One region of the Acidovorax sp. LjRoot66 genome, then DNA from elsewhere that is predicted to be linked to it. Evidence: predicted binding sites of a transcription regulator. Region 1 holds the regulator's gene; the other holds the start of a gene.

Region 1 (4,205 bases):
TCGGACACCAGGCTCAGCAGTTGCGCATTGTCCAGGTGCCCGCCCTGATTGACGTGGCTGATGTAGATCTGCAGCTCGGTGGCAAAGCCGAAGTGCGTGGGGAGGTCGAAAACAATGCGGGCCATGGGGCAGGGAAACGGAGGGTCGAAAAAAGACAGCGAAACGGGGGCAGGACGCCCCCGAAAAAGCCCGCAACGGGCATCGAAAAGCTGCATGCCGGACGGCAAGGATGGCCCATACGGGTGAGGCCTTGCCCCAGCGGGCCTCGGGGCGGCAGAAGTCTCTTATGCTCCCGGAATAGCCGATTTTACCCGGAGCCCCCATGCACACCCTGCGCTGCACCCTGACCCTCGCCCTGATTGCGGCCGCGCTCACGGGCACGGCGCATGCCCAGACGCTCTACAAATCCGTGGATGCGCGCGGAAAAGTCGTCTACAGCGACCAGCCGCCCACGTCGGGTGCGGTGCAAAAGACCCTGAAGCTCGAGAGCCTGCCCGTCAGCGTGGTCCCGGGCAACCCGCTGCCGCCCGCCGCCCCCGGCCAGGCTGCCACTGGCACCCAGACGGCCGCCGCCCAGCCCCGGGGCGAGGTCACGCTCTACATGGCCACCTGGTGCGGCTACTGCAAGGCGGCCAAGGCCTACCTGGGAGGCAAGGGCATCGCGTACCGGGAGTTCGACGTGGACACGCCCACCGGCAAGGCCGCCTTTGCGCAGCTCGGGGCCCGTGGCGTGCCGGTGCTGCTCACCAATGGCCAGCGGGTGGCGGGCTTCAGCACGCAGTCGTATGACGCCGTCTTCACCAGCCGCAAGTAAGCCACCACCTCACTCACTCCGTTCCACCGCTCCATGCTCCGCACTGCCCTCACGCTGCTCACCTTCGCCCTGTGCCTGCCCGTTCTTGCCGAAGAACTGCGCGTTCCGCTGCCCGGGCGCGACGACCTCGTCATCGACCTGCCCGCCCAATGGCGCGCCCAGGTGCGCCGCCCCCATGCCGAGCTACCGCCCTCGGTCGCCATCAGCGGTCCCGATGCCACGGCCCTGCAGATGATCCTCACGCCCATCTGGCCCGCAGGCAGCTCCGCCAAGGCCCCCACGGCCGATGAGCTGCGGGCGCAGGTCCAGTCGGGCGCGACCCAGGCCAAGCCCAGGGCCGTCGAAGCCGAGCTGCCGCTCAAGGACCTGAGCGCCTCGGGCAAGACGGGCTACTACTTTTCGGCCACCGACCGCGCCCCCGAGCCGGGCGGCTACAAGCACCTGACCCAGGGCGTGCTGGGCATGAACGAACTGCGCGTGGCCTTCACCGTGCTGGCCAATGGCCAGTCGCAGGAGCCGACCGCACAGGCGCTGGAGCTGCTGCGCTCGCTGCGGCGCGCACCGGCCTCGAAGTCGCCTTGATGGCGGATGGCCCACCCACCATGCACCCCATGCTCGGCACCATCATGGTCTACGCGCGCGACATGCAGCGCAGCGCTGCGTTCTACGGCACGCATTTCGGCCTGCAGACCACGGGAGAGGTGGTGGAGGGCCTGATCGAACTCAAGGCCCCGGACGGCGGCGCCAGCATCCTCATCCACCAGGCGGCCAAGAGCGTGAAGCTCGGCCAGGCCGGGGTGAAGCTGTGCTTTCATGTGCACGACGTGGAGGCCTTCAAGGCCAATGCGCTGACGCAGGGCCTGGCATTCGGCAGCACGCACCAGGCCAATGGCTATGCGTTTGCCAATGTGAAGGACCCGGACGGCAACGCCGTCAGCATCTCCAGCCGGGCGTTCAGAACAGCGGCCTGATCAGAGCGCCTTGCGCAGGTTGGCTGGCGCGATCCGGAGCGCCTCGCGGTACTTGGCCACGGTGCGGCGCGCGCACTCGATGCCCTGCTCCTTGAGCATCTCGGCGATCTGGCTGTCCGACAGCGGCTTGGCGGGGCTTTCGGCCGCCACGAACTGCTTGATGAGGGCGCGCACGGCCGTGCTCGATGCGTTGCCGCCGGTCTCGGTGCCCAGGCCCGAGCCGAAGAAGTACTTGAGCTCGTAGGTGCCGATGGGCGTGGACATGTACTTGGCCGTGGTCACGCGGCTGATGGTGGACTCGTGCAAACCCAGCTCATCGGCGATGTCGCGCAGCACCAGCGGGCGCATGGCCAGCTCGCCATGGGTGAAGAAGCTCTTTTGCCGCTCGACGATGGCCCGCGAGACGCGCAGGATGGTGTCAAAGCGCTGCTGGATGTTCTTGATGAACCAGCGCGCCTCCTGCAACCGCTGCTGCATGGCCTGGTGGCCCTCGCCGCCCTTGTGGCCGCGCAGGGCACCGGCATAGATGTCGTGCACGCGCAGGCGCGGCATCACGTCGGGGTTCAGGGCCACGATGAAGTTGTGCTGGCCATCTCGGCCATTCGCCCGCCCGGCCTTGCGCACGATGACGTCGGGCACGATGATGTTGCGCTCCACGTCCACGAACTTGCGCCCGGGGCGAGGCTCCAGCCGCGCGATCAGGGCCATGGCGGCGCGCGTGCGCTCCTCGCCATCGCCACACAGCTGCGTGAGGCGGCGGATGTCGCGGCGCGCCAGCATCTCCAGCGGCTGCTGGCACACACGCAACGCGGTCTGCACGGTGTCGGGGTCGATTTCGCTGTCTTCATCGGCGGCCAGCGCGGTAAGCTGCAGCGTGAGGCATTCACCCAGGCCACGTGCACCCACGCCCACAGGCTCCAGGCTCTGCAGCAGGCGCAGGGCGACGGTGAAGCGGTGCACCAGCTCCTCGATCTGCTCCAGGTCGTCGGGGCCGGCCAGGCCCACGGCCAGCTCTTCCAGCGGGTCTTCGAGGTAGCCGTCGTCGTTGAGCGATTCGATCAAAAAGCGCAGGGCGGCCCGGTCCACCTCGGACAGGCGCAGCGACAGGGCCTGGCGGTGTAAAAACGCGGTGAGCGATTCGTGCGTACGCGCCAGTTCGGTGGCATCGGCCTCGTCGCCTTCGGAATCATTGCGGTTGCGGGCCGGCGCATCGCCGCCCCACTCGGCATCGTTGGGGGACACGTCCACGGTGCCATCGCCACTCCAGTCGGGCTCGTCGCCCGCACTGCTGCCCACTTCCGCATCGCCCTGCGGGCTGTCGGCCGAGGTCTCGGTCGACGTGCTGGTGCCCGGGGCGCTGGAATAGACCGCGTCGTCGGAACTGTAATCGTCTGGCTGCACCGGCGCATCGGCCGTTTCCACGCCGAACTCCTCGCGCGGCGCCTCGTCGGCATTGCGTTCGAGAAAGGGGTTTTCGTCGAGCATCTGCTCGACCTCCTGCCCCAGCTCCAGCGTGGACAGCTGCAGCAGCCGGATGGACTGCTGCAATTGCGGCGTGAGCGCCAGGTGCTGCGATACGCGCAGTGACAGGCCGGGCTTCATCGCACAGCCCCCCGGGGCTGCCGCAAAGGCAGGTGCATGGCGAACGGGTGGTCCATCGGTCTGCTACATGCGGAAGTGTTCACCCAGGTACACCCGGCGCACTTCGGCGTTGTCGACGATTTCGGAGGGGGTTCCCTGGGCCAGCACATGGCCATCGCTGATGATGAAGGCGTGGTCGCAGATGCCCAGCGTCTCGCGCACGTTGTGGTCGGTGATGAGCACGCCGATGCCGCGCGCCTTGAGGAAGCCGATGATGCGCTGGATCTCGATCACGGCGATGGGGTCGATGCCGGCAAAGGGCTCGTCCAGCAGGATGAAGCGCGGCTGCGTGGCCAGCGCGCGGGCGATCTCCACGCGGCGGCGCTCGCCGCCGGACAGGGCCAGCGCGGGCGAGGCGCGCAGGTGCTCCACGCGCAGTTCCGTGAGCAGCGCGGTCAGGCGCTCTTCGATGGCCTGGCGCGGCAGCGGCTGGCCGTCCTCGCCGCGCTGCAATTCGAGCACGGCGCGCACGTTCTCCTCGACCGTGAGCTTGCGGAAGATCGAGGCTTCCTGCGGCAGGTAGGACAGCCCCAGGCGCGAACGGCGGTGGATGGGCATGTGGGCCACCGAGTGGCCGTCGATGCGGATGTCGCCGGCATCGCTGCGCACCAGGCCCACGATCATGTAGAACGAGGTGGTCTTGCCCGCGCCGTTGGGGCCGAGCAGCCCGACGACCTCGCCCTTTTGCACGACCAGCGATACGTCCTTGACGACCTTGCGGCTGCCATAGGATTTTTCGAGGTGGTGCACCTCCAGCCGGCTGTCCGCCGGGGAATCGG
Region 2 (4,205 bases), 6.1 Mb from region 1:
ACTGTTAGCGGATTCGACTTCGAAGGTCATTCGATGATCTCTTTGCTGGACATTTCAGTATGAGATAGCAGAAATTCGATGCATGCCAAATGCCGAAGGTAGTCGCGAAGCTTATTCACTCTATTGGGGCGCAACGGATTCGCCACGGTACTGTAATTTGGTGCATGGGTCACCTGCAAGTATTGAGACCACGCACGCGAGTCAGTCATCTCGGAGCGCACTCAACGCTGTCGAGCGCCCATTGGGTTTCATATGGGAGTACCGGCGTGCAACCTGACCCCAACCCTATTTCGACGCGTGAGTGGAACATTCACGTTCGGAGTGTTCCTCCTCTACCACGTGCGTGACGTATGTCCCCGTCTCGGGATCGTGGTACCCAACACCCGAATCCAAGCTGCTGCCGCGGGCTGAAAGATAGGCTTTCGTCACCGTCAGTTCACTGTAGTACAGGTGCGAACTGAAAATCCGCACAACTGGACCTAGAAGACGCTCCATGCGCGCGTTCTCTGCTCGCAAAAACGCAATGAATGCCTGTTGTTCAAGTGCCAGATCGGATGCCAGGCCATGGGGATAACCGTCGGGAGAGTCGATGCCAAAGATGCTGACCAGCCCGGATCCCTCTACGAAGAAAATCGCCTCAAAACGCTGGATCGAAGATTCGCTTCGGCTCACCTCCACGTCGGCTACCCAAAGCTCTTCATCACATCTCGGAAACTTGGCTATGAAGCGCGGGAGGTTCACTTCGGCGACCAGCGGGGCCGCGTCGTCGGTCAAATCCAGACTGTCCAGTCGCATCGCGGTCTGACTCCATCGGTGAAGAGCGCAGCGACGTCGCACCACGCGTGTTCGTGAAAGGCGGGGAGAACCGCGCCAGAAGAACGTCAAGCGTCGTTCCCCGCCTATGCGCAGCCCTCGAAAAAGCTGCTTTCAAATGAACACTATAGATTGTAGTCCTATAGTGTTCATTTAGCGGTAATCGAGGAATGTCCTCAAAGCGCCGCGTCATCAACAACCTTCCTCGCGCGATGAAGGCGATTCGGGACGTACGTGCGCTCAGCCAGGAGGATTTCAGCCTGGTTTCCAGCCGTACGTACATGAGCACCGTGGAACGTGGCCTCAAGAGCCCAACGTTAGGCAAGCTGGAGCAGATCGCATCGGTGATGCAAATCCATCCCCTCACATTGTTGGCACTCACCTACGCCAGCTCGGCCTCGCCTAATGCGGCCGCTGAAATGTTCGACATAGTCCAGCGCGATGTTGACCAGCTTTGGCCGGGCGAAGTTTAGGTTCAGATGCGGCAACTTCCGTGCTCAGCCCACTGCTGCACTGTTTACTCGAAACTGCCGTCCTGATAGCAAAAATTGGCCTGATTTGGGCTTACGCGGGGCTTGAAGAGTCGAACCTAAACAAGGTCGTGGTCCGCTCGCGCTGCTCGTACTTTCTTCTCCCCAGCCGAAAGGCGCTCTTAGGGGCGCTGGCTCTGACTCGAAAGATGTTGGCAACCTGGCGGACAGGTAGCCGTTTCTCTCCCCAACTCGCGCTTTCCAACCCGCCGGGCCGCGGGGAGTTGTACACAACTCCATAAATCCAGAGACCGCGGACTACTGTGCGCATTTCAAGCAAAAACCGCTTGACTACATAGGATGCGCTTGTTGTGGGGGAACTCCAGCCCGGCGTTCTGCAGTGCCGAGCGCACGCGCTCGCGTGCCTCTTTCACCTCCACCTCGGCCAGGCCCACCAGAGTGAAGCTGGGCAGGCCATTGGCCAAGTGCACTTCAACGGTGACGGACGGTGCCTGCAGCCCCAGAAGGGCGCGGCTTTGCACCAAAGCAAGACTCATGGACGACTTTCTCCCCAGATGGGTGCAATTTGCAAGACGCTTGTGTGAAATGCTTCACGACCGCACCATCGTGGTGCGAATCAAGGATCTTCCAAACCCCCACTTTAATAGGGAATCTTCACCTGTCCCGAACCCCGGCAGAACGGGGCATTGCAGCGCATGGCACGGTCCATGCTTAAAGCGCTTGTCCCTACTTTGTCCAACCGGAGGAAACATGACCCGCGCATCCATCAAGTTCCTGGGCGCTGCCCTTGTTGCAACCCTGCCCCTGCTGGCCAGTGCCCAGCTCACCGGCAACGTCAGCCTGACCTCGAACTACAAGTTCCGTGGCCAGGACCAGGATGTCTCCAAGGTCAAGGCCGTCAAGCCCGCGATCCAGGGCGGCTTCGACTACGCCTTCGGCGAGTCCGGTTTCTACGTCGGCAACTGGAATTCCAGCGTCGACTGGCTCTCCGGCAACTCCATCGAGTCCGACATCTACGGCGGCTACAAGTTCAAGGCCGGCGGCGCCGACCTGGACGTGGGCCTGCTGACCTACATCTACCCCGGCAACAGCAACGGCAACACCACCGAAGTCTATGGCGCCGCCACCTTCGGCCCCGTGACTGCCAAGTACTCGCACACCCTGTCCAAGGACTACTTCGCCTACGCCGGTCCTGGCTTCAAGGGCCGCAACACCGGCTACCTCAACCTGGCGTTCGCCCAGGAAGTGATGCCCAAGGTCATGCTCAAGGCCGCTGTGGGCTACACGCGTTTCGGCGGCGACATCGCTGCCCCCAACTACATCGACTACAGCGTCGGCGGTGCCTATGACTTCGGCTCGGGCCTGTCGCTGGGCGCAGCTGTGGTGGGCGCCAACAAGAAGGACTTCTTCGGCCCCGTCAACAAGTCGCGCGTGATCGTCACGCTGACCAAAACCCTGTAAATCTTTCGGGGGCGCCTCGTGCGCCCCTTCCTGGAGGAATCAAAAATGAAAATGGTGACAGCCATCATCAAACCCTTCAAGCTCGACGAGGTGCGTGAAGCCCTGTCGGACATCGGGGTGCAGGGGATTACGGTGACCGAGGTCAAGGGCTTCGGACGCCAGAAGGGCCACACGGAGCTGTACCGTGGTGCAGAGTACGTGGTCGACTTCCTGCCCAAGGTCAAGATCGAAGCCGCCGTGGCGGACGAACTGGTGGACCGGGTGATCGAGGCCATCGAAGCCGCTGCACGCACCGGCAAGATCGGCGACGGCAAGATTTTCGTGACCCACCTGGAGCAGGTGGTACGCATTCGCACCGGCGAAACCGGCAAGGAAGCCCTTTAAAGGGCCCGCCGCACAACACGAAAGACAAATGCCATGAAAAAATTGCTTGCTTCCTTCATTCTGGGGCTGAGCCTGCTGTCCGTCGGTGGACTGTCGCTGGCCCAGGCACCTGCCGCCGATGCAGCCGCATCGGCGCCGGCAGAAGCCGCGCCCGCTGCTGCGGCTGCTGCCCCTGCGGCTGCACCGGCACCTGCTGCGGCCGCCTCCGAGGCTGCCCCTGCCGCTCCCGTACCCAAGATCGACTCCGGCGATACCGCCTGGATGCTGACCTCCACGCTGCTGGTCATCCTGATGACCATCCCCGGCCTGGCGCTGTTTTACGGCGGCCTGGGCCGTTCCAAGAACATGCTGTCCGTGCTGATGCAGGTCTTCGTGGTCTTCTCGCTGATCTCCCTGCTGTGGGCCATCTACGGCTACAGCCTGGCGTTCTCGGGTGAAGGCAAGTTCTTCGGCGGCCTGGACAAGATCTTCCTCAAGGGCGTGAACCAGGAGACCTTCGGTGCCCTGATCACCATCCCCGAGTACGTGTTCATCGCCTTCCAGGGTACGTTCGCGGCCATCACCGTGGCGCTGATCGTCGGCTCCTTTGCCGAGCGCATCAAGTTCTCTGCCGTGCTGATCTTCTCGGTGCTGTGGTTCACCTTCAGCTACGTGCCCATGGCCCACATCGTGTGGGGCGGCGGCCTGCTGGGTGCTGACGGCGCGCTGGACTTCGCTGGCGGTACCGTGGTGCACATCAACGCCGGTGTCGCCGGTCTGGTGGGTGCCTACATGGTGGGCAAGCGCATCGGCTACGGCAAGGAGGCCCTGACGCCCCACAGCCTGACGCTGACGATGGTGGGTGCCTCGCTGCTGTGGGTGGGCTGGTTCGGCTTCAACGCCGGTTCCGCCGGTGCCGCCAACGCCAATGCGGGCCTGGCCTTCGTGAACACCGTGCTGGCCACTGCCGCTGCCACGCTGAGCTGGATCGCCGGTGAAGCGCTGCACAAGGGCAAGGCGTCCATGCTGGGTGCTGCCTCGGGCGCTGTGGCCGGTCTGGTGGCGGTGACGCCTGCT

Evidence for each region. The regulator sigma-54, encoded in region 1, starts transcription at its own class of promoters, with help from an activator protein. The targets are predictions, from matches to a motif close to TGGCANGNAANCTGCTTT.
Region 2: ACSQ3Y_RS03235 (TorF family putative porin) is a predicted target of sigma-54. The motif match lies at 2,001-2,018, and genes of this name have one in related genera.

The regions. Positions count from the first base shown of each region.
Region 1 is NZ_CAXUQU020000001.1:6,808,080-6,812,284, forward strand. Features, by position in the region: gene ACSQ3Y_RS31910 (acyl-CoA thioesterase) at 1-125, opposite strand, end outside; gene ACSQ3Y_RS31915 (glutaredoxin domain-containing protein) at 323-814, shown strand; gene ACSQ3Y_RS31920 (hypothetical protein) at 848-1,396, shown strand; gene ACSQ3Y_RS31925 (VOC family protein) at 1,426-1,785, shown strand; gene ACSQ3Y_RS31930 (RNA polymerase factor sigma-54) at 1,786-3,387, opposite strand; gene lptB (LPS export ABC transporter ATP-binding protein) at 3,451-4,205, opposite strand, start outside.
Region 2 is NZ_CAXUQU020000001.1:694,060-698,264, forward strand. Features, by position in the region: gene ACSQ3Y_RS03220 (hypothetical protein) at 286-774, opposite strand; gene ACSQ3Y_RS03225 (helix-turn-helix domain-containing protein) at 984-1,286, shown strand; partial or broken gene ACSQ3Y_RS03230 (magnesium chelatase domain-containing protein) at 1,628-1,840, opposite strand; gene ACSQ3Y_RS03235 (TorF family putative porin) at 2,055-2,765, shown strand; gene glnK (P-II family nitrogen regulator) at 2,811-3,149, shown strand; gene ACSQ3Y_RS03245 (ammonium transporter) at 3,183-4,205, shown strand, end outside.